Regions from separate parts of the Parazoarcus sp. PS-13 R2A genome, predicted to be linked through region 1. Evidence: predicted binding sites of a transcription regulator. Region 1 holds the regulator's gene; each other region holds the start of a gene.

Region 1 (7,402 bases):
GGTGAATCCGGTGAGATAGAGCCCGAGCGCCACCAGCATGAGGTTCGCGAGCACGTAAAGCGTGATCTGGACCGGCAGCACGCCATCGTAGAGCATGCCGACCGAGCCCAGCGCGCCAAGTCCGGCGCCAATGCAGGTGTAGGTGGTGATCCGGCCAAGGTTGTAGGCGAGATGAATCGGCCACTGCCGACTGCGACTCGACGGCGTCTGCACCTGTACCGTGAGCGCGCCGACAATGCCGCCGCACATCGATACACAGTGGGTGCCGCCAAGGAGGCCGATCAGGAAGACGGCGAGATAACCGGTTTCGGGCATGTTCAATCAGCTATGAAGCGTTTGATGCGGTGCGCGCATTCTACGCTGCACCGCGCCTCCCCGCCCGGTCAGATCACCCGGGAGTAACGGGCCCGCTCGCGATCCGAGCGCAGATAGCGATCGAAGAACATCGCAATTCCCCGCACCAGCAGACGGCCCGCGGGCAGCACGCTGATCCAGTCCTTGTCGATCTTCACCAGCCCGGCCTCTTCCATTTCCTTGAGGTCGGCGATTTCGTCTGCAAAGTACTCATGGAACTTGATGAGGTGTGCAATCTCGATCGACTCGATCGACAGCTCGAAATGGCACATCAGCGCCTGGATGATCGAGCGCCGGAGGAGATCGTCGGCGGTGAGCTCGATGCCGCGCAGCACCGGCAGCTCGTCGCGATCGAGCGCATCGTAGTACTCGTCGAGCGTCTTGACGTTCTGCGAGTAGACCGGACCGATCTTGCCGATCGCCGACACACCGAAGGCCAGCAGGTCGCACTCGGCCTGGGTCGAATAGCCCTGGAAATTGCGGTGCAGACGCCCCTGCCGCTGCGCCACGGTCAGCTCGTCATCCGGCTTCGCGAAATGGTCCATGCCGATATAGACGTAGCCGGCGTCGGTCAGGCGACGGATGGCAAGCTGCAGAATCTGCAGCTTGGAGTCCGCTGACGGCAGATCGATCGGAATGATCCTGCGCTGGGGCTTGAACAGTCCCGGCAGGTGCGCGTAGCTGTACAGCGAAATTCGATCGGGCGAGAGTTCGAGCACCTGCTCCAGCGTGCGGTTGAAGCTGATCACGTTCTGCTTGGGCAGACCATAGATCAGGTCCATGCTGATCGACTTGAAGCCGGTTGCCCGCGCCGCGTCGATGACGAGCTTGGTCTCTTCGACGCTTTGCACGCGGTTGGTCGCAATCTGCACATCCTCGGCGAAGTCCTGCACGCCGACGCTCATGCGATTGAAGCCGAGGTTGGCCAGCATCTCGACGGTGTCGAAATCCACCTTGCGCGGATCGACCTCGATCGAGTATTCGCCATTCGGCACCAGGTTGAAGTGCTTGCGGACCGCATCCATCAGCTGATGCATCTCCGCGTGCGAGAGGAAGGTCGGCGTTCCGCCCCCGAGATGTAACTGTGTGACCTGACGTGCGCCACCCAGGGCCGCCGCCTGCATTTCGATCTCTTTTTCCAGGTAATTCAGATATTTGGCAGACCTTCCATGATCCTTGGTGATGATCTTGTTGCAGGCGCAGTAGTAGCAGATCGTGTTACAAAAGGGGATGTGGAAGTATAATGACAGCGGTCGGCTCACACCGCCGACGGCACGTTTTCCCAGCCAGTCTGTCAGTGCTTGTGCATCGAACGCCTCCACAAACCTGTCTGCGGTGGGATACGACGTATAGCGAGGCCCGTTGATGTCGAATCGTCGAATCAACTGGGGATCAAAGATGAGGTCTGTCTGGCTGGTCATGGTCTGGCTGCGTCGATGTGTTACTTAACAATGGCAGAAAGCCGGCGTTTTGTGGTTGACTTGGATCAACGGCAACATTCTGACTACCCCCAATCCGGAATCGGAGCAAGTTTACAGTGCAAATGAAGGCGACGGTGCCGATCACCGCGGCGGGGCTCAAAACCGCATGTTCACAATGCAATCTGCTGGAGCTGTGCCTGCCGTTCGGCATGACTGACACCGAACTCAACCGCCTCGACGAACTCGTCGGCGGACGTCGGAAGATCAAGCGTCAGCAGCCGCTCTATCGAGCGGGCGAGCTCTTCGAAGCCATCTATGCGATCCGTGCCGGTTCCTTCAAGACCGACGTTCTGCTCGAAGATGGTCGCGAGCAGGTCACCGGATTTCAGATGACCGGCGAGATTATCGGTCTCGACGGCATCAGCACCGAGCTCCACTCGTGCAATGCGGTTGCGCTCGAAGACAGCGAAGTCTGCGTCATTCCCTACGCCAAGCTGGAAGAACTGTCGCGCGAGATCGAAGGCCTGCAGCACCAGTTCCACAAGGTCATGAGCCGTGAGATCGTGCGCGATCACGGCGTGATGATGCTGCTGGGCTCCATGCGCGCGGAAGAGCGTCTGGCGGCCTTCCTGCTCAACATGTCGCAGCGCTTCACCGCTCGTGGCTTCTCGGCCGCCGAGTTTCACCTGCGCATGACCCGCGAAGAGATCGGCTCCTATCTGGGCCTGAAGCTGGAAACGGTCTCGCGTGCCTTCTCCCGCTTTCAGGAAGACGGCCTCGTCGCGGTGCAGCAGAAACATATCCGCATTCTCGACAACGACGGTCTCAAGAAACTCATTCAGCACCAGCCCGGCGCGCGCTGAGCCCCGGACTGTCGCGCTCAGGCAAAGGCGGCGAACCAGCCGCCGACGTTCTTGCTGAGCGCGACCGACACGATCCAGCTGAACACGAGCAGCGCAGCAACGAACGCAGCCCCGCGCACGGTGCGCGTTCGGCCACGTTTCAGGGCAACGGCGCCCAGCAGGATGTAGACGATCAGGCCGATGACCTTGGCGGTCACCCACGGTGCCTGCAACGGGTACTGTTCGATCATCACCGCCAGCGTGATCGCACTGCCAAGCAACACGGTATCGACCACATGCGGCAGAACGCGCGTCAGACGATGTGTGAGCAGACGGCTATCAACAAGCATCCACACTCCCCTGAGCGCGAAGCCGGCAAGGCTCAGAATCACACAGGTGACGTGGATGTGCTTGATCGCCTGATACATCTTTCGTTCCTCCTCGGGGAAAATGCTGACCGGTGCGCCCTGGTCGGGCACCGAACAATGACAGAACAAACAGGATTCGGCCACGCAGGCTAGAATCGAAAGTGAAATGCAGGAGCACGGAATGAACCAGACCGCCTCAGACATCCTTACCCAGCTCCGTCAGATCTCCCTGTTCGGGGAGCTGTCGGAGAGTGAGCTGGAACGTGTTGCACGCTATACCCGCGAACGCCGACTGGGCAAGGGCGAACTGCTGTTCCAGCGCGGCGACGTTGCCCACGGTTTCTATTTCGTCACCGAAGGACAGCTCAAGCTCGGTTTCTCGTCAGCTCAGGGCAACGAGAAAGTGGTCGAAATCGTCGGCCCGCAGCAAAGCTTTGGCGAAGCGGTGATGTTCATGAACCGCCCCTACCCCGTTTTTGCCGAAGCGCTTACCGACATGTCGTTGCTTCATATCGGCCAGAACGTCGTATCCGACCTGATCGATCAGGATCCGCAGTTTGCACGCAAGCTGCTGGCAGGCATGGCGGTCCGCCTGCATAACATGGTGCGCGACGTAGAAACCTATTCCCTGCGCTCAAGCACACAGCGCGTAATCGGTTACCTCCTCCAGCAAACCGAAGAGGACGGCACCAAGGCTTGCGACATCTCCCTGCCCACGAGCAAGCAGGTCATCGCGTCACGCCTGAACCTGACGCCCGAGACCCTTTCGCGGATCTTCCACGACCTGGCAGACCATGGACTCATCACCGTTCACGGCAAGCGCATCACGCTTCACAATCCGCAGGCACTGTCGCGCTACAGCGGGTAGCACTTCACCCGCTCAAGTCCTTCCGTCCCCCCCGAAAAGCAACGGCCTCTTGAACGAGCAAGAGGCCGTTTTTCACGATACCCGGGTGCTGAAAGCCGAAGCCTTCACGCGTCAGCGCTCAGGACTCAAGCACATAGGTTCCTGGCGCCGGTGCGAGAGAAGGAAACTGCTCGCTTGCCGCCGGCCTCGCTTCGATCAGCTCTCCGGCGTGGGGTTTGACCCAGTCCATCCAGTCGGCCCACCAGCTGCCCGCCTGCTCTTCAGTGCGATTGCGCCACTGCTCGGCCGTATCCGAGCGATGCGCTTCACCGGCCCAGAACCTGCGCTTGGGCGGCGTGACGACCGGATTGACGATGCCGAGAATGTGGCCTGAGCTCGAGAGCACATAGCGCTTCGGACCGGTGACGTGGTTGACCACACGGAAAGTCTGCAGCCACGGCGCAATGTGATCGTCCTCTGCGGAAACGACGTAGAGCGGTTGCGTGATACGGCCGAGATCGAGCGGCTCACCCGCCACCTCGAGTGCGTCGGGATGAATCAGCTTGTTGTTCAGGTAAAGCTCGCGCAGGTACCACGAATGCATCGCGTACGGCATACGCGTGGTATCCATGTTCCAGTACAGCACGTCGAATGGCGGCGGCGTTTCGCCGTACAGCCAGCCTTGCACAACGTAATGCCAGATCAGGCCGTTCGAGCGCAGCAGGCGGAAAGCGGAAGCCATTTCCTTGCCGTCGAGATAGCCCTTGCTGGCCATGTTGTCGATGATGTAGCGGATGCTGGCTTCGTCGATGAAGACCTCGATGTCGCCCGGCTTGTGAAAATCGACAAGCGTGGTGAGCAGGGTCCAGTCCGCAACCGGCACCTCGTCCTCTGGGAAATGGCGGTTTGCCCATGCCATGTACATCGACAGTGCAGTGCCTCCGATGCAGTAGCCAACTGCATGCACCTTGTCCTGCCCGGTGAAGCTTCGCGCGCACTCGATGATGGCATGTACGCCTTCGGTGAGGTAATCGTCGAAACTGCAATCGCGCATGGACGCGCCGGGGTTTTTCCAGCTCGTGATGAAGACGTCCATCCCCTGATCGAGGAGGAAGCGGATCATGCTCTTGCGCGGCACCAGGTCAAGAATGTAGAACTTGTTGATCCACGGCGTGACGATCACGATCGGCTTCGCATGCACCTTTGGCTGCGTCGGCGCGTAATGGATCACCTCCAGCAGATTATTGCGAAAGACCACCTCGCCTGGCGTCGTGGCGAGATTTTCGCCAACATGGAAATCGTCCGGGTCGGTCATCCGGACATTGCCGGCCTTGAGATCCTCGAGGAAATTCTTGAAGCCATTGGTCAGGCTTTCACCGTTGGTTTCGACGGCCTTGCGCATCGCCACCGGATTGGTCCACAAGAAATTCGTGGGGGCCATCGCGTTGAGCAGATTACGCCACCAGAATGCCGCCCGCCTGCGCTCCTTGCTCGCCAGCCCGGGGGTGTCGTAAAGCATGTCCTGCATGTTGCGGGTGAAAGCGAGGTACCACTCCTTGCTCAAATCCCAGGTCGGATACTCCGTCCATACGGGATCGGCAAAACGCGCGTCGTCGGAGTGAGGACGTATCGGATCCGAACTCGCCAGCCCGAGCATGCGATTGACCGAGTGCAGCTGCAGTTTCCACAGGTCCGTCGACAGCCGTGTGAAGCGCTCCGCCAGTTCCTGTGGATGCGCCAGCCATGCAAGCTGGGCATGGACGAGCGGCGCGGCCATTCCAAGTGGATCCACCGTACCTTCCACGCCGTCATGGAGTTCGCGCATGGCGCGCTTGACGACCTGTCCCGGGTTGAAATCTTCGGCACGCCTTCCGGTCCTGCCCGATGCAGGCCGTTTGCCTGTGCTCTTGCTTGCTCTGGCCATTTCTTGCTCCTTGAATCTCAAGCGGTAAACAGACTGGGCTGTCACCTCAATTCACATGATAGGTTTCTCCGGCGACCGGCTCGGTCAAGCCGGACCAGCCCAGCTGCTCGGTCACGGCAGCGCCAAACGCCGCACGTGCCTCGGTTTCGCCATGCACCAGAAAAGTCTGCCGCGGCTGCGTTTCAATATGATGCATCCATTCGAGCAGCGCAGGTTTGTCCGCGTGCGCGGACAAGCCGCCTATCGTATAAACATCCGCCCTCACCGGCACCTTGTCGCCAAAAAGCGTGACGACGCGTGCCTTGTCCACCAGTCGCCGCCCCAGCGTGCCAGCGGCCTGAAAACCGGCGATGATGACTGAGCACTCCTTGCGGTCGATGTTGTATCGCAGATGGTGCTTCACGCGCCCGGCATCACACATGCCGCTCGCCGAGATGATCACCAGCCCGCCGCGCTGATGGTTGAGCGCGATCGACTCTTCGACGTCGGCGACAAACCGCAGGTGAAAGCGCTCGGAATTCGCCCTCATCCAGGAAGAAAGTTCACGGGTCTCGTCATCCCACAGTGCCTCGTGCTGCATCGTGAGATCAGTGACCGCCGTCGCCATTGGCGAATCGACGATGACCTCGAGTCGCGCCACCTTCTCCGCCCGTGCCAGCTTTGCAAGGATGAACAGCACCTCCTGGGTACGCCCGACCGCAAAGGCCGGAATGATGACGTTGCCGCCCTTGCGCTGAAGCGTGTCATTGAGGGCATGAACGAGTTCGTCCTCGGTCTCGTTCAAGGGGCGGTGAGCGCGATTGCCGTACGTCGTTTCGATAAACAGGTAGTCCGCCGCGCGGACCTGATAGGGATCACGCAACACCGGGCGGTCGGGCTGACCGAGGTCACCCGAGAAGACCAGCCGTCGGGTGGCGCCGCCCTCCATCACATCCACTTCAATGATCGCAGACCCCAGGATGTGCCCTGCATCGCGAAAGCGGCAGGAAACCCCCTTTCCGGGGTGAATGAGCGCATCGTACTGGACGCGTTGAAGCCGGTGCAGACTGGCCCGTGCCTGTTCGACCGTGTACAGCGGCGCCGCGGCGGAACTCCGGCGTCCATGACGCGAGCGGTTGCGACGACTCGCCCACTCGAACTCCTTTTCCTGGATGTATGCCGAATCAAGCAGCATGACGCCGAGCAGATCGACCGTTGCATCCGTCGCATGGAGCCGTCCCTTGTACCCAAGGGCGATCAGCCGCGGAACCAGCCCCGTATGATCGAGATGCGCATGCGTGAGGAGGACGAAGTCGATGGAATCGAGGTCGAAATCGAGCGCCCGGAGATTCTTGAGCCCGGCCTCGCGCCCCCCCTGAAACATGCCGCAGTCGACCATGAAGGCACCGCCGTCATGCCGGACCACTGCGCAGGAACCGGTGACTTCACCGGCCGCGCCATAAAAAGTGATGTCCATGATGCACCTCCGATAACAGCATCAACCTTCCCGTCTGATGCGGGGTTGACCCTGATCAAGCCCGGGAGCGATGCATCGGTGGCTATAATTGGACACACACCGCGACCCATGGAGTACTTACATGTTCAAACATATTCTCGTACCTACCGACGGCTCGCCCCTTTCTGAAGGCACCGTATCACGTGCTGTG
Region 2 (7,402 bases), on a different contig from region 1:
GCGCAGCCGCTCAAGGTCAGCCGTGGCGAGATCCGTTTCGAGCAGCTGAGCTTTGCCTACGGTGCGACCGGCCCCCAAGCCCGGCGGGTGATCGACGACATGACCCTCGTGATCCGCCCCGGCGAGAAGATCGGACTGGTCGGGCGTTCGGGTGCGGGCAAATCCACCATCGTCAATCTGCTGCTGCGTTTTTACGATGTCGAGCAGGGGCGCATCCTCATCGACGGGCAGGACATTGCGCAGGTGACCCAGGACAGCCTGCGCGCCCAGGTCGGGATGGTGACGCAGGACACCTCGCTGCTGCATCGCTCGGTGCGCGACAACATTCTGTACGGGCGCCCGGATGTGACCGATGAAGACATGATCGCGGCGGCCAGGCGCGCCGAGGCCCATGACTTCATCCAGACCCTCACCGATCCCCACGGGCGCACCGGCTACGATGCGCATGTCGGCGAGCGCGGGGTGAAGCTCTCGGGCGGTCAGCGTCAGCGCATCGCGATTGCGCGCGTTATGCTCAAGGATGCGCCCATCCTGCTGCTGGACGAGGCCACAAGCGCGCTCGATTCGGAGGTCGAGGTGGCGATCCAGGCCAGTCTGTACCGCCTGATGGAGGGCAAGACAGTGGTGGCGATTGCGCACCGGCTGTCGACCATCGCCGCGATGGACCGTCTGATCGTGCTCGACAAGGGGCGCATCGTCGAGGAAGGCGACCATCGCAGCCTGATGGCGCAGGGCGGACTGTATGCGCGGCTGTGGTCGCACCAGAGCGGCGGCTTCCTTGGCGAAGAGGCCGGGGACGAGGTCGCGGACGAAGTCGTGCAGGCTGCCTGAGTGCGGGGGGCGAAACGATGAAATACCTCAGCGGCTACCCCGAAGCCCTCCTTGCCCAGGTTCGTCAGCTCATGGAGCAGGGCAGGCTGGCGGATGTGCTGGCGCAACGCTACCCGGAGGCGCATGCGGTGCGTACCGATAGCGCACTTTACGACTACGTGACCGGGCTGAAGCAGGACTTCATGCGCAAGGCCGCACCCCTGTCGCGGGTGAACTACGACAACAAGCTGCATGTCGTGCGCCACGCGCTCGGTACCCACACCAGCATCTCGCGGGTACAGGGGGGCAAGCTCAAGGCCAAGCGCGAGATCCGCATCGCCAGCGTGTTTCGCGACATGCCGCCGGAGTTCCTGCGCATGATCGTGGTGCACGAGCTCGCGCACCTGAAGGAGAAGGACCATGACAAGGCCTTCTACCAGTTGTGCGCGCACATGGAGCCGGCCTATCACCAGCTTGAGTTCGACCTGAGGGTGTACCTCTGTCATCTGGATGCGGGTGGCCAGCCGCTGTGGTCGGCCGGCCCGGAAACGCCCGCACCCTAGCTCGGGTACGGCGTTCCGGCAGCGGACTTACCAGCGCAGATCCTCGATCGCATCCACCACCATGCCGGTACCGATCGCGATCAGCAGGATGTCGGCTGCAACGCGCACGTAGCGATGACCCGCCGGTGGCGCGCCGATCTCGATCACGATGGCCGGCGGCAGGTCGTAGAAGACGACATCGCGCGGCAAGGGACGTCCCTTCGACCATTTCCTGGCCAGTCCGGGGGGCATGCAGCCGTTCCCCTTCTTGCTCAGCCCGGGTGGGCAATGCTTGCTGGAATAGGTCTTGCGGTAGTAGTTCTGGATGACGACACGATCGTGGTCGTGATCCCGAAATCGATAGCTGCTCGAGCGTTCCCGGCTGTCGTACTTGCGGTCGTCACGTCGGTCACTGCTTCGATCATCACGCCTGTCGTCGCGGGCGCTGTTGCTGCGTTCCTGCCGCTCCTCGCGAGACTGCGATTTCGTCTCGGCGCGCGTCTTGTTGCCCTTGTCGCGCTGCTCGTATCTGTCCTTGCCCTTGTCCTTCTCGGCCCATTCGGGTTTTTCGGCAAAGCCGGGGGTGCTCAGCAGCAGGCCGAGTGCGAAGGTGGCCAGCAGGCGCCCCTTGATCATTCCATTCGTCATGCTTTCCGTCCTTGATTGACGAGGTCCTGATCAGGGCGCGCTGCAGCGCGGTGAAGCGCCTATATCGACCTGACCTTGACCTTCTTTCCCTTGATTTTGCCGTCTGCCAGTTTGCGAACGGCCAACGACACGATATCCCGGGCAACGGCCACATAGGTGTAAGCATCGGTGACCTGAATCTTGCCGACCTGTTCGCGGGTGAAGCCGGCTTCGCCGGTGAGTGCGCCGAGCACGTCGCCGGGGCGGATCTTGTCCTTGCGTCCGCCGAGAATCTGCAGGGTCGCCATCGGCGGCAGCAGGGGTGCGTCGCTGACCGCTTCGAGTTCATCGAGCTTGTGCCATTCGGGCTCGAACTTCTGCGCCTCCGCGATGGCGGCGATGCGACGCTGATCGGCGCGACTGGCCAGGCTCAGCGCCCAGCCGTTCTCGTCTGCACGTCCGGTGCGGCCGATACGGTGTACATGGATCTCCGGGTCGGGGGTGACGTCGACGTTGATCACCGCCTCCAGCCCGGCGATATCCAGGCCACGGGCGGCGACGTCGGTGGCGACCAGCACCGAACAGCTGCGGTTGGCGAACTGCACCAGTACCTGGTCACGCTCGCGCTGGTCCAGCTCGCCGTGCAGGGCAAGGGCGTGGATGCCGTGCGATTGCAGCACCTCGAGCAGGTCGCGACACTGCTGGCGGGTGTTGCAGAAGGCCAGGGTGCTGACCGGGCGATAGTGCTGCAACAGCTTCACCACGCCTTCAAGGCGCTGTTCATGCTCGACTTCGTAGAAGCGCTGGCGGATCTTGCCGCTGTCGTGTTGCTCCTCGAGCTTGACCGTCTTTGGCTGGCGCAGGAAGCGTGCCGCAAGGCGTGCAATTCCGTCCGGGTAGGTGGCGGAGAACAGCAGGGTCTGGCGGTGCGGCGGGCAGGCGTCGGCAACGGCGACGATGTCGTCGAAGAAGCCCATGTCCAGCATGCGGTCAGCCTCGTCCAGCACCAGGGTGTTGAGGGCTTCGAGTCTGAGCGTGTCGCGCTGCAGGTGGTCGAGCAAGCGTCCCGGCGTGCCGACAACGACGTGCGCGCCGTGCTCCAGGCTGTTGATCTGCGGACGGATCGGCGAGCCGCCACACAGGGTCAGCACCTTGATGTTTTCGGCTGCGCGCGCCAGGCGCCGGATCTCCTTGGCGACCTGGTCGGCCAGTTCGCGCGTGGGGCATAGCACCATCGCCTGAACCCGCGTGCTGCGCGCATTGAGCTTGCCCAGCAGCGGGAGGGCGAAGGTGGCCGTCTTGCCGCTGCCGGTCTTGGCCTGTGCGATGAGATCGTGCCCGCCCAGCGCCAGCGGAAGCGCCGCAGCCTGGATTGGCGTCATCGTGAGGTAGCCGAGCTGGTTAAGGTTGGCCAGGACTTCGGGCGCGAGGGCGAGTTCGGCGAATGCAGGCGCAGCAGAGACGGGTGTGTCAGGCGCAGCGCCGTCTTCGGGGATGTCAGGTGTCGAGTTCATACCGGATTATACGGTGCCCCCGGTATGAGACCCGAACTGGCGCGCATGCTGCTCACGACGCAAACAGAAAAGGCACCCGGAGGTGCCTTGAAAGCGGGACCTTGCAGCAAGGTCAGAAGCGGTAGCCGACGCCGATGCCGAGGGTCAGGGGGTTCAACCCGAGCTTACCGATCTTGCCGCCATTGAGTTTGACGTCGGTTTCCATCTGGATGTACTTGGCATCGATGTTCAGAGACCAGTTCTTGTTCAGCATGTAATCGGCGCCGACCTGGGCGACCAGGCCCACCGTGTTGGCGTCCACCGAGACCTTGCCCAGCGCGGTGTCGAAGCTGCGGTCGGTGAACATGGTGAAGTTCACACCCAGACCAACATAGGGCTTGAAGGCGCCGAGTTCGGTGAAATGGTACTGAACGAGGAGTGACGGCGGCAGGGCATCGACGCTGCCGATCTTGCCGAGCGCGGAAGTCTTGATGTCGACTTCCTGCGGGTAGGTCAGGACCAGTTCTGCAGCGATGTTCTTGGTGAAGAAGTAGCTGATGTCGACTTCGGGGATCCAGCGGTTGTCGGCTTCAACCTTGCCGACACCGGCATGCTGAAGGTTGTCGCCATTGTTGTTGTCCCAGTCCAGGGACACGGCACGGGCGCGAACCATGAAGCCGCTTTCGTCTGCAAAAGCGGCACCGGAGGACAGGACACAAGCGGCAGCGAGGATCCCGACGGCGATATTCATTTTCATCTTTACTCCCTAGTAGTGACAGCAGAACTGAAACGCGACGAATGCTACTGCTGCGGAATTTCTGCGATTTTGACCGGGGTCAAAATAACCCTTAGTAGTGTGTGGGTTTTACGGGCTGCGCACTCTGTGTGCCATCCTGTCCGTCTTCCCCGAAAAGTCATCCCTGCCGCCTTGGCCTGTGGAAAGGCCGCGTCAGGCAAGGCACGGATTCATAGCGTCACCCGGCGGAAAACTTGCGGACGACGGGCGCTTTTTCCGTTTCTCGTTGTCCATGCTGATTCAGACAAGGCAGCGCTTGTGCCGGTGTGTGGCCGGAGCAGTCTTCCATGGACGGATCGACGAGGAGGTGTGGAGATGAAAACGTTCGCGAAATCTCAGGTGTGGCTGGCCGGGCTGGCGCTGGTCATTGGCATGTTCGTGGCTCAGGCCTCACTCGCGCATCACGGCTGGGCGTGGGCGACGGACGTGGAGTTCGAGCTGACCGGCACGATCACCAAGGCGCGTCTGGGCAACCCGCACGGGGAGTTGAATGTCGCCGTAAAGGATGAAGACTGGGTGGTTGAAGTCGGGCAGCCGTGGCGCAACGAGCGTGCCGGCCTTAGCGACGAGATGCTCGGTGTTGGCCGCGTCATCACGGTGCATGGTCACCGTTCGGCCAACCCTGAGCAGCGCGTGATGAAGGCTGAACGCATCATCATTGATGGCAAGAGTTACGACCTCTACCCCGACCGCAAGTCCTGAGGCTTGAGCTGCGCCCATGATCGACAGCTGGCTGCTTGCTCTCGAGGGATCGGTGCTTGCGCGCTCGCTGCGGGCTTCGGTGTGGGTCTATCCGCTGGTCAACGCTGCTCATATCCTCGGGGTGGCATTGCTCGTCGGTGCCATCGTCCCGCTCGACCTGCGCTTGCTCGGCGCGTGGCGCGCGCTGCCACTGGCGCCGCTGTGGCACGTGCTGACGCGTACCGCAGCATTCGGGCTGATGCTCGCCGCGGGCGCGGGGGGGCTGATGTTCATCGCGCGTGCCACCGAGTACGCTGCGTCCAGCCTTTTTCTGGCGAAGATAATGATCGTGGGTGTGGCGACGGCCAATGCACTGGCCCTGCGCACGATCGGGCTCGATGCCTTGCTGCGTTCGGAAACCGCAGCGTCTAAGCTGCCCGGGCGGGTGCGCTTCGCAGCGCTCGTGTCGCTGCTGGCCTGGCTGGTGGTGCTGTTGCTCGGGCGTCTGGTGGGGTATTCGTAAGGCACGGTCTTGCCCCTCCTACGCAATCTTGCGTATTCCTGTTCCAGCGGTGAATCCCTAATCTGGCATTGCAGCGCAGCAATGCGCTCCTACTACCGATTACTGGGAGACCCACATGCAGACTCGTCGCAGCTTCATCAAGGCACTGGCCCTTTCCGCTTCCATCGCAGCGATCGGCGCGCCGATTGGCGCACATGCAGCCGACACCATCAAGGTCGGCATCCTGCACTCGCTCTCGGGCACGATGGCCATCTCCGAGACCGCGCTGAAGAACGTTGCGCTGATGACGATCGAAGAGATCAACGCCAAGGGCGGCGTGATGGGCAAGATGCTCGAGCCTGTGGTGGTCGACCCCGCTTCCAACTGGCCGCTGTTCGCCGAGAAGGCCCGCCAGCTCGTGGCGCAGGACAAGGTGGCCGCAGTGTTCGGCTGCTGGACGTCGGTGAGCCGCAAGTCGGTGAACCCGGTGTTCAAGGAGCTCAACGGTCTGCTCTTCTACCCGGTGCAATACGAAGGCGAAGAGCTTGAGAAGAACGTGTTCTACACCGGTGCAGCCCCCAACCAGCAGGCCATTCCCGCCGTGGAATACCTGATGAGCGAAGAGGGTGGTTCGGCCAAGCGTTTCGTGCTGCTCGGCACCGACTACGTGTATCCGCGCACGACCAACAAGATCCTGCGCGCCTTCCTCAAGAGCAAGGGCGTGGCCGAGTCGGACATCATGGAGGACTACACGCCCTTCGGCCATTCCGACTACCAGACCATCATCGCCAACATCAAGAAGTTTGCGTCCGAAGGCAAGAAGACGGCAGTCATCTCCACCATCAACGGCGACTCCAACGTGCCCTTCTACAAGGAACTGGGCAACGCCGGCCTGAAGGCGACGGACGTGCCGGTGGTGGCGTTCTCGGTGGGTGAAGAAGAGCTGCGCGGCGTCGATACCAAGCCGCTGGTCGGTCACCTTGCCGCCTGGAACTACTTCATGACGGTGAAGAACCCCGAGAACGATTCCTTCATCTCCAAGTACAAGGCCTGGGCGAAGAAGAACGGTGTGCCGAATGCCGATACCGTGGTCACCAACGACCCGATGGAAGCGACCTATGTCGGTATCTACATGTGGAAGCAGGCGGTCGAGAAGGCCAAGAGCACCGATACCGACAAGGTGATCGCTGCGCTTGGCGGCCAGACCTTCAAGGCACCGTCGGGCTTCACCCTGACCATGGACAAGACCAACCACCACCTGCACAAGCCGGTCTACATCGGTGAAGTGCGCGCCGACGGTCAGTTCGACGTGGTGTGGAAGACGAAGTCGCCGATCCGTGCTCAGCCCTGGAGTCCGTTCATTGCCGGCAACGAAGGCAAGCAGGGGCTTTGATGAAAGGACCGGCGATCGTCATCTGACGCTTGCCGGTGCCCGGTGCGCATGTGTCGCGCCGGGCTGTGCTCCGGGGATGTGCCTGGAGCCGTGTTTTCCGGTCAGGGGTTTCACCTTGGCCCGGCCGTAATTGATTGTTCCGACTTCGCCCTGCTCGGGCGGATGATCCGATGGAGCCTGCAATGAACCGATTGCTGATGCGGCTCGCGCTGCTCTTCGCCACCCTTGTCGCCCTCTCCAGTCCCGCCCGCGCCGCGCTCGATCCTGCGCTGGTCGCCGGCTTTGCCGGTGATTTTTCCAGCCGCATCAGTGCGATTGAAGCACTTGGCGTGGATGGCAGCGAGGATGCCCGCCGTGTGGTGAACGCGCTTGAGGCCGGCAATCTGGGCGTGGCAGCAGAGAAGGTCGTGATTCTCGATGGCGAGACCGTGCGCGATGCCGCCAGCGGTGAAGCGCTCGAGCTTGCCGTCGCCGATGTCGATACCATCACCGTGAATAACCGCGTGCGGCGCTCGATCGCCACCGCGAACGCTGCGTTCGAGCTGGTTTCACCCGATG
Region 3 (7,402 bases), on a different contig from region 1:
GACTGTGTATACATGGTGGACTCCTCGTGGGGTTCACAAGCGGCACAGCGGGATAGCTGGCCGCGGGAGATGCTTTATTCTTTCGGCCGGCGATCGACGACGCGCTTGGCCTTGCCGACGGTCACCCGTTCGATCGAGAACGGCTCGCCAACCACGACCTTGCACGACACGCCGATCAGGGCCTTGATGTGATGGGTGAGCTCCTTGGCCAGCGCCTCTTTCTGTTCCGGATGACGACCAACATTGGCCTCGGCGTTGACCTCGACCTTCACCGTCAGCGTGTCCATGTGGCCGTTCTTGTCGACCTCGAGCAGATACTGCGGTGCCAGCTTGGGCATCTTGCAGATCAGCTCCTCGATCTGGGTCGGGAACACGTTCACACCGCGGATAATGAGCATGTCGTCCGAGCGCCCGGTGATCTTGGCCATGCGGCGCATGCTGCGTGCAGTCGGCGGCAGCAGGCGGGTGAGGTCGCGGGTGCGGTAACGGATCACCGGCATCGCTTCCTTGCTCAGAGACGTAAAGACAAGCTCGCCTTCCTCTCCGTCCGCCACGACTTCACCGGTTTCCGGGTTGATGATCTCGGGATAGAAATGGTCTTCCCAGATCGTCGGGCCGTCCTTGGTTTCGACGCACTCGTTGGCGACGCCCGGCCCCATGACTTCGGACAGACCGTAGATGTCGACCGCGTCGATTCCGGCACGGGCCTCGACCGCCAGGCGCATCGCCGGGGTCCAGGGCTCGGCACCGAAGATGCCGATCCTGAGTGAGGTGCTCTTGGGGTCGATGCCCTGCGCTTCCATCTCGTCAAGGATGGTCAGCATGTAGGACGGCGTCACCATGATGATGCTGGGCTTGAAATCCTGAATGACCTGGACCTGCTTCTCGGTCTGCCCGCCCGACATCGGGATTACCGTGCAGCCAAGACGCTCGGCACCGTAGTGCGCGCCCATGCCGCCGGTGAAGAGACCATAGCCGTAGGAAATATGCACCATGTCACCCGGCCGGCCGCCCGAAGCGCGAATCGAGCGCGCCACCACGTTGGCCCAGGTGTCGATGTCCTTCAGCGTGTAGCCGACCACGGTCGGTTTGCCGGTGGTGCCGGAGGAGGCATGCACCCGCGCCACCTTGTTCATCGGCACGGCGAACATCCCGAAGGGGTAGTTGTCGCGCAGGTCGTGCTTGGTGGTGAAGGGAAACTTCGCCAGATCCTCGAGCGTTTTCAGGTCGTCCGGATGCACGCCCTTGTCGTCGAACGCCTTGCGGTAGTGCGGCACGTTCTCGTAGGCGTGACGTACGCTCCACTTCAGCCGCTCGAGCTGCAGCGCACGCAGTTCGTCGATGCTGGCCTTTTCGATAGGCTCGAGTTCGGGTGGGGAATATGTATTCACCGGCATTTTTGTCTCCTGCTCCTCTATGTCCGATCTGATTCTGGTGTTCTTGTATTTTTGGTTTCGTTACAGCTCGACCACCGGCCGGCCCTTCATTCGGTACGACTTGCCGCGCATCACGGCGATCAGCTCGCCCGTCTGGTTCGTCACCGTGATGTCGTACACGCCGGTGCGGCCCGAGGCGGAGACTTCGCGCGCCTCGGCGCTCAACACGTCACCCGGACGGCCAGGCGCCATGAAGTCCACGCTGATGCCCGAAGCCACGGTCATCTCGTTGCCGCTGTTACACGCATAGGCAAAGGCGGTATCGGCGAGCGTGGTGATGAATCCGCCGTGGCAGATACGAAAGCCGTTGAGCATGTCCTCACGCACGGTCATGGTCATGGTCGAGCGCCCCGGCCCCACGTCAACAAAGGCCATGCCCAGACCACGTGCAGCCTGGTCGCGCTCGAACATGCCGTCGCGCACGCGCTCGGCCAGTGCCTGCGGATCAAGACCGGCGCTCAGGTCACGATTCATCACTTCACTCATGAAAGCTGTCTCCGTTATGGCTTTTTCTCAGGATCAGCGGCGAGACGCGGTAGCGCTCCTCACCGTAATGCTCACGCAGGTTGTGCAGCACCCGCGCCACGAAGCGCACGCCGATCTGGTCCGCCCAGCTCAGCGGCCCTTTCGGATAGTTGGTGCCGAAGCGCATTGCAAGATCGATGTCGGCGGCGGAGCCGATGCCTTGCAGCACCGCATCCGCACCCTCGTTGGCGAGCATGGCGACCGTGCGCAGACCGATCAGTCCGGCCACGTCGTCGATGCGCGACACTGTCAGACCAGCCTGCTGCAGCGTGCCGACCACCGCATGCCACGCGCCCAGACCGCAGTGGTCCGCACGTGACAGCACAACGCGCGGCGTGGTGGCGTAATCGAGACACAGATCGAGCAGCACGAGATTGCTCAGCCCCTCTTCCGCCGTGCGCCGGGCTGCGGTGCGGCCGTCGCAAAGCATCAAGCGCCCGCGGCCGATCTCCAGCCACCCGGCGGCGTCCGCCGGTCCGGCCTTGCGCGTCACCGCGACACCCGCGGCTTCGAGCCTGGCCAGCAGCGGCTCGGCCACGCCGAGACTGCCCACCGCAGTCACGCTACGCTCGGCCGTGGCGGGCGCCTCGGTCCTTGCCGCGGGTTTCGCAACGTCTGCGCCGTAGGCGTAGAAACCACGCCCGCTCTTGCGTCCGAGCCGTCCGGCCAGCACCAGATCGTGCTGAATCAGGCTCGGCGTGAAGCGCTTGTCGCCGAAATAGGCATCGAACACCGAGCGTGTCACCGCGTAGTTCACATCGTGGCCGATCAGGTCCATCAGCTCGAACGGTCCCATCGGAAAACCACAGCATTCGCGCATCGCGGCGTCGATGGTGGCGGGCTCGGCTGCGCATTCGTTGAGCACCCGCAGCGCTTCGGCGTAGAAGGGTCGTGCCACCCGGTTGACGATGAAGCCGGGCGTGGATTTCGCATGCACGGCCACCTTGCCCCACGCTTTTGCGGTGGAGTACAAAGTATTGGCCACTGCACGGTCAGTCGCGAGGCCGGAGACGATCTCGACCAGCTTCATGCGCGGCGCAGGATTGAAGAAGTGCAGGCCGGCAAGGCGCTCGGGACGGGCAAGCACTGCGCCCATTGCGGTAATCGACAGCGAGGACGTGTTCGAAGCAAGGATGGCCTCGTCGCCGAGCAGGCTTTCGAGCTGCAGGAAGAGCTTCTGCTTGATGTCGAGGTTTTCGACGATGGCTTCGATCGCAAGACCCGCATCACTGGCCGCGGCCAGATCCGTCACTGCGCTCAGCCGCGCCATGGTCGCTTCACGCGCGGCGGAATCCAGCTTGCCCTTGGAGACCAGGAAATCGAGATCCTTCGCGATCCCGCCCAGCCCCTTGTCGATAGCTTCGGCGCGGGTGTCGTACAGATACACCGGATGTCCAGCCAGCGCCGCAACATGGGCGATGCCTGCACCCATGGCGCCGGCTCCGATGACCAGCACCTTTACATTCGTGTCGAGCGCCACGGCTCAGTTCCCCTTGAACTCGGGCACGCGCTTTTCCATGAAGGCGGCGACGCCCTCGCGGTAGTCGTGCGAGCGGCCGCAGTCGCGCATCATGTCGCGCTCGAGATCGAGCTGGGTGTCGAAGTCATTGGTGGAGCTGGCCCAGATGGCCTTCTTGGTCTGGGCAAAGCCGAAGGTCGGCCCCTTGGCCATCTGTGCAGCGAGCGCCTGCACCGTGGGCATCAGGGATTCGTCGTCGACGCACTTCCAGATCAGGCCCCAGGCTTCGGCCTGCTCTGCTGCCAGCTTGTCGCCGAGCAGCGCCAGCCCCATTGCCCGCGCCGGGCCCAGCAGACGCGGCAGAATCCAGGTGCCGCCGGTATCGGGAATCAGGCCGAGCTTGCAGAAAGCCTGGATGAAGCTCGCCGAGCGGGCTGCAAACACCATGTCGCAGGCCAGCGCCAGGTTGGCACCGGCGCCGGCCGCCACGCCATTGACGGCACAGATCACCGGCAGGTCGAGCTTGCGCAGCGTCGTCACCAGCGGCTTGTAGTTCTTTTCCACCGACGCACCCAGATCAGGCGCCTCGCCGCCGGCCGCAACCGAACGGTCGGAGAGGTCCTGTCCGGCACAGAAACCGCGTCCCGCACCGGTAATGACCAGCACCCGGATCGAAGCGTCCGTGCGCCCCGCCTTCACCTGTGCCAGCGCGGCACGCATTTCCCCGTGCATCTGATCGTTGAAGCTGTTCAGACGATCGGGTCGGTTCAGGGTCAGTGTCGCCACCCCCGCATCGATCTCGAGGCGAATGGTTTCACCGTATCCGGTTGCTGCGCTCATCTTGTCTCCTCCTGGCCTTGTCTTGCCCGGCGCGCTGGCGCACGCTGGGGAATTGTTCTTTCCGGAGTTCAACTCCGGGATCGGGACGACAACTGTTTTCGTTGTTTGACCGACCGGTCAATCAATAGTAGTCTTGATCCAGATCAAAAGACAAGCTTTTTTCACTTGCCCTTTTTCTGCACCATCGACATACGAAGCACCCCGCACGGACCCGTCCGGCGGCCCCAAAAAATCTGAGGAGACAAGGCATGACCCATCCGCTGTTCGAGAAGCACAAGGCCACCCTGGACGCAGCCATCGCCGCCATTCACGGTCGCGGTTACTGGACGCCCTTTCCCGAAATGCCCAGCCCCAAGGTCTATGGCGAAAGTGCAGCAGACGATGGCAAGAAGGCGTTTGAGGCCCGCCTCGGCAAGGAATTCGCGCTCGATCAGCCGGGCCAGACCGGCTGGGCCGCCACCGAACGGTCGCCCTACGGCATCGCGCTCGATGTGCGCTATCCCGTGTGCGAGCCCGAGGCCCTGATTGCCGCCGCGCAGAGCGCAATGGAAGGCTGGCGCAAGGTCGGCGCTGAAGGCCGCGTCGGCATCTGCCTCGAAATCCTCGACCGCCTCAACAAGCGCAGCTTCGAGATCGCCCACGCGGTGATGATGACCACCGGTCAGGGCTGGATGATGGCCTTCCAGGCCGGCGGCCCGCATGCGCAGGATCGCGGCCTGGAAGCCGTTGCCTACGCATGGGACGAGATGAGCCGGGTGCCGGCCGAAACCATCTGGGAAAAGCCGCAGGGCAAGAACCCGCCGCTGAAGATGAAGAAGCACTACGAGATCGTCGGTCGCGGCGTCGGTCTGGTCGTCGGCTGCGGCACCTTCCCGACCTGGAACACCTACCCCGGCCTGTTCGCCACGCTGGTCACCGGCAACCCGGTCATCATCAAGGCCCACAGCAACTCCATCCTGCCGGCAGCGATGACGGTGAAGATCGCACGTGAAGTGCTGAGCGAAGCCGGCCTCGACCCCAACCTGGTGTCGCTGGCCGTGGTCGAGAAGCGCACCGCCACCCAGGCGCTCGCCACCCATCCGGCGGTGAAGTCGATCGACTTCACCGGCAGTAACGTCTTCGGCCAGTGGCTGATCGACAACGCCCGCCAGGCCCAGGTGTATGCCGAACTGGCCGGCGTGAACAACGTCGTCATCGAATCCACCGACAGCTACAAGGCGATGATGCGCAACCTCGCCTTCACCCTGAGCCTGTATTCGGGCCAGATGTGCACCACCACCCAGGCCATCCTGGTGCCGGCCGGTGGCATCGACACCGACCAGGGTCACAAGTCCTTCGACGAAGTCGCCGCCGATCTCGGCGCCGCCATCGACAAGTTCCTCACCGACCCGGCCGTGGCCACCGCGGTGCTCGGCGCCATCCAGTCCGAAGCCACCCTCGGCCGCATCGCCGAAGCCGGCGAATACGGCAAGGTGGTGCTGGCTTCCAAGAAGGTCGAGCATCCCGACTTCCCGCAGGCCGAAGTCCGCACCCCGGTGCTGCTCACCTGCGACGCGGCCGACGAAAAGAGCTACATGGAAGAGCGCTTCGGCCCGGTCAGCTTCGTGGTCAGGGTCGCCGACGGCGCTGCAGCCGTCGCCCTGTCGGAACGCATCGTCAAGGAACACGGCGCGCTCACCGTTGGCCTGTACTCAAGCAAACAGGACGTCATCGACGCCATGACCGACGCCAGCCTGCGTGCCGGCGTGGCCCTGTCGATCAACCTCACCGGCGGCGTATTCGTGAACCAGTCCTCGGCCTTCTCCGACTACCACGGCGTAGGCATGAACCCGGCTGCCAACGCGAGCTACTCCGACAGCGCCTTCGTCGCCAACCGTTTCCGCGTCGTACAACGCCGCTACCACGTAGAGTAAAACCACGGCGAACTGGGTCAGAGCCTTCAGCAATTCAGGCTTTTCGCTTTTGCCCAGATCACGAGCCCACGCTCACGGCGCCCAGCCGTGGCGCGGGCGGCCCGGCGGCAACTTCTGTCGTGCCGAGCGGAGGACCTGCGCAGGGGAAACAAGGCGATGCATGTCTGAGTCCGGCGCAGCCGGGCGAGTTTGCATCGCCTCCCCTGCGCAGGTTCGCAGCGAGGGCAGCCGAAGGCCACGACAGCAGGCGCCGACGGACCGCCCGCGCCGCGGTTGGGCGCCAGGCACGAACCAGAATACGCAACAATCCAGCACTGCCGCATAGAAGAGCAGAAGACGAGACCAGGAGACACCCAATGCCCTGCTACGAAATCGACGGTCTCAAACCCGTCATCCACCCCACCGCCTTCGTCCATCCCGATGCCGTACTGATCGGTGACGTCATCGTCGGCCCGCGCTGCTATGTCGCCCCGCTCGCCTCGCTGCGCGGCGACTTCGGCCGCATCGTGCTGGAAGAAGGCAGCAACATCCAGGACACCTGTGTCATGCACGGCTTCCCCGGCACCGACACCGTGATCGAAGTCGATGGCCACGTCGGCCACGGCGCAGTGCTGCATGGCTGCCGTGTCGGTCGCAACGCCCTGATCGGCATGAATGCCGTCATCATGGACAACGCCAGCATCGGCGAATCGAGCATCGTCGCCGCCTGCGCCTTCGTCAAAGCCGGCATGGAAATCCCCGCAGGGAAACTCATCGCCGGCATGCCCGCCAAGATCATGCGTGATCTGTCGGAGCAGGAAATGAACTGGAAAGTCGACGGCACCCGCTGCTATCAGGACCTGACCGTGCGCAGCCTCGCCACACTCAAGCCCTGCGAGCCGCTCACCGAGATGGAAGCCGGGCGCAAGCGCTTCGAGTTCGAGGGCGTCGTTCCCCTCATCGACGCCAAGAAAGGCAGCTGAAGGCCGCCACAAAGGCGGCTGTACCCGACTATGCTTAGTTCAGCAGGCGGGCCGACCGACCTCGGCCGCCCGCCTCGCCCCGCACACGGGAGCTGCGCATGGACGGGATTTTCATCAGCTATCGCCGCGAGGACTCATCGGGTTACGCAGGCCGCCTCTATGACCGGCTCGCGGCCCGCTTCGGGCGTGAGCGCGTGTTCATGGATGTCGAAGGCATCGACCCCGGCACCGACTTCATCGACGCCATCGACAGCGCGGTCGCCTCAT

Evidence for each region. The regulator FNR, encoded in region 1, switches genes on or off when oxygen is low (the NO sensors DNR and NnrR bind a similar motif). The targets are predictions, from matches to a motif close to TTGANCTAGNTCAA.
Region 2: AC22G6_RS13745 (OmpW/AlkL family protein) is a predicted target of FNR. The motif match lies at 4,299-4,312, and genes of this name have one in related genera.
Region 3: paaN (phenylacetic acid degradation protein PaaN) is a predicted target of FNR. The motif match lies at 4,394-4,407, and genes of this name have one in related genera.

The regions. Positions count from the first base shown of each region.
Region 1 covers NZ_JBYEXN010000024.1:37,377-44,778, forward strand. Annotated here, with positions in the region: gene AC22G6_RS18515 (sulfite exporter TauE/SafE family protein) at 1-315, opposite strand, end outside; gene hemN (oxygen-independent coproporphyrinogen III oxidase) at 384-1,775, opposite strand; gene fnr (fumarate/nitrate reduction transcriptional regulator Fnr) at 1,898-2,638, shown strand; gene AC22G6_RS18530 (SirB2 family protein) at 2,656-3,045, opposite strand; gene AC22G6_RS18535 (Crp/Fnr family transcriptional regulator) at 3,167-3,853, shown strand; gene AC22G6_RS18540 (PHA/PHB synthase family protein) at 3,972-5,657, opposite strand; gene AC22G6_RS18545 (MBL fold metallo-hydrolase) at 5,803-7,212, opposite strand; gene AC22G6_RS18550 (universal stress protein) at 7,334-7,402, shown strand, end outside.
Region 2 covers NZ_JBYEXN010000014.1:13,777-21,178, forward strand. Annotated here, with positions in the region: gene AC22G6_RS13725 (ABC transporter ATP-binding protein) at 1-831, shown strand, start outside; gene AC22G6_RS13730 (M48 metallopeptidase family protein) at 849-1,373, shown strand; gene AC22G6_RS13735 (RcnB family protein) at 1,401-2,000, opposite strand; gene dbpA (ATP-dependent RNA helicase DbpA) at 2,060-3,493, opposite strand; gene AC22G6_RS13745 (OmpW/AlkL family protein) at 3,606-4,229, opposite strand; gene AC22G6_RS13750 (DUF6152 family protein) at 4,584-4,970, shown strand; gene AC22G6_RS13755 (hypothetical protein) at 4,987-5,472, shown strand; gene urtA (urea ABC transporter substrate-binding protein) at 5,588-6,844, shown strand; gene urtB (urea ABC transporter permease subunit UrtB) at 7,027-7,402, shown strand, end outside.
Region 3 covers NZ_JBYEXN010000017.1:100,491-107,892, reverse strand. Annotated here, with positions in the region: gene paaA (1,2-phenylacetyl-CoA epoxidase subunit PaaA) at 1-14, opposite strand, end outside; gene paaK (phenylacetate--CoA ligase PaaK) at 75-1,397, opposite strand; gene paaI (hydroxyphenylacetyl-CoA thioesterase PaaI) at 1,458-1,922, opposite strand; gene paaH (3-hydroxyacyl-CoA dehydrogenase PaaH) at 1,915-3,393, opposite strand; gene paaG (2-(1,2-epoxy-1,2-dihydrophenyl)acetyl-CoA isomerase PaaG) at 3,445-4,260, opposite strand; gene paaN (phenylacetic acid degradation protein PaaN) at 4,509-6,173, shown strand; gene paaY (phenylacetic acid degradation protein PaaY) at 6,530-7,135, shown strand; gene AC22G6_RS15815 (toll/interleukin-1 receptor domain-containing protein) at 7,234-7,402, shown strand, end outside.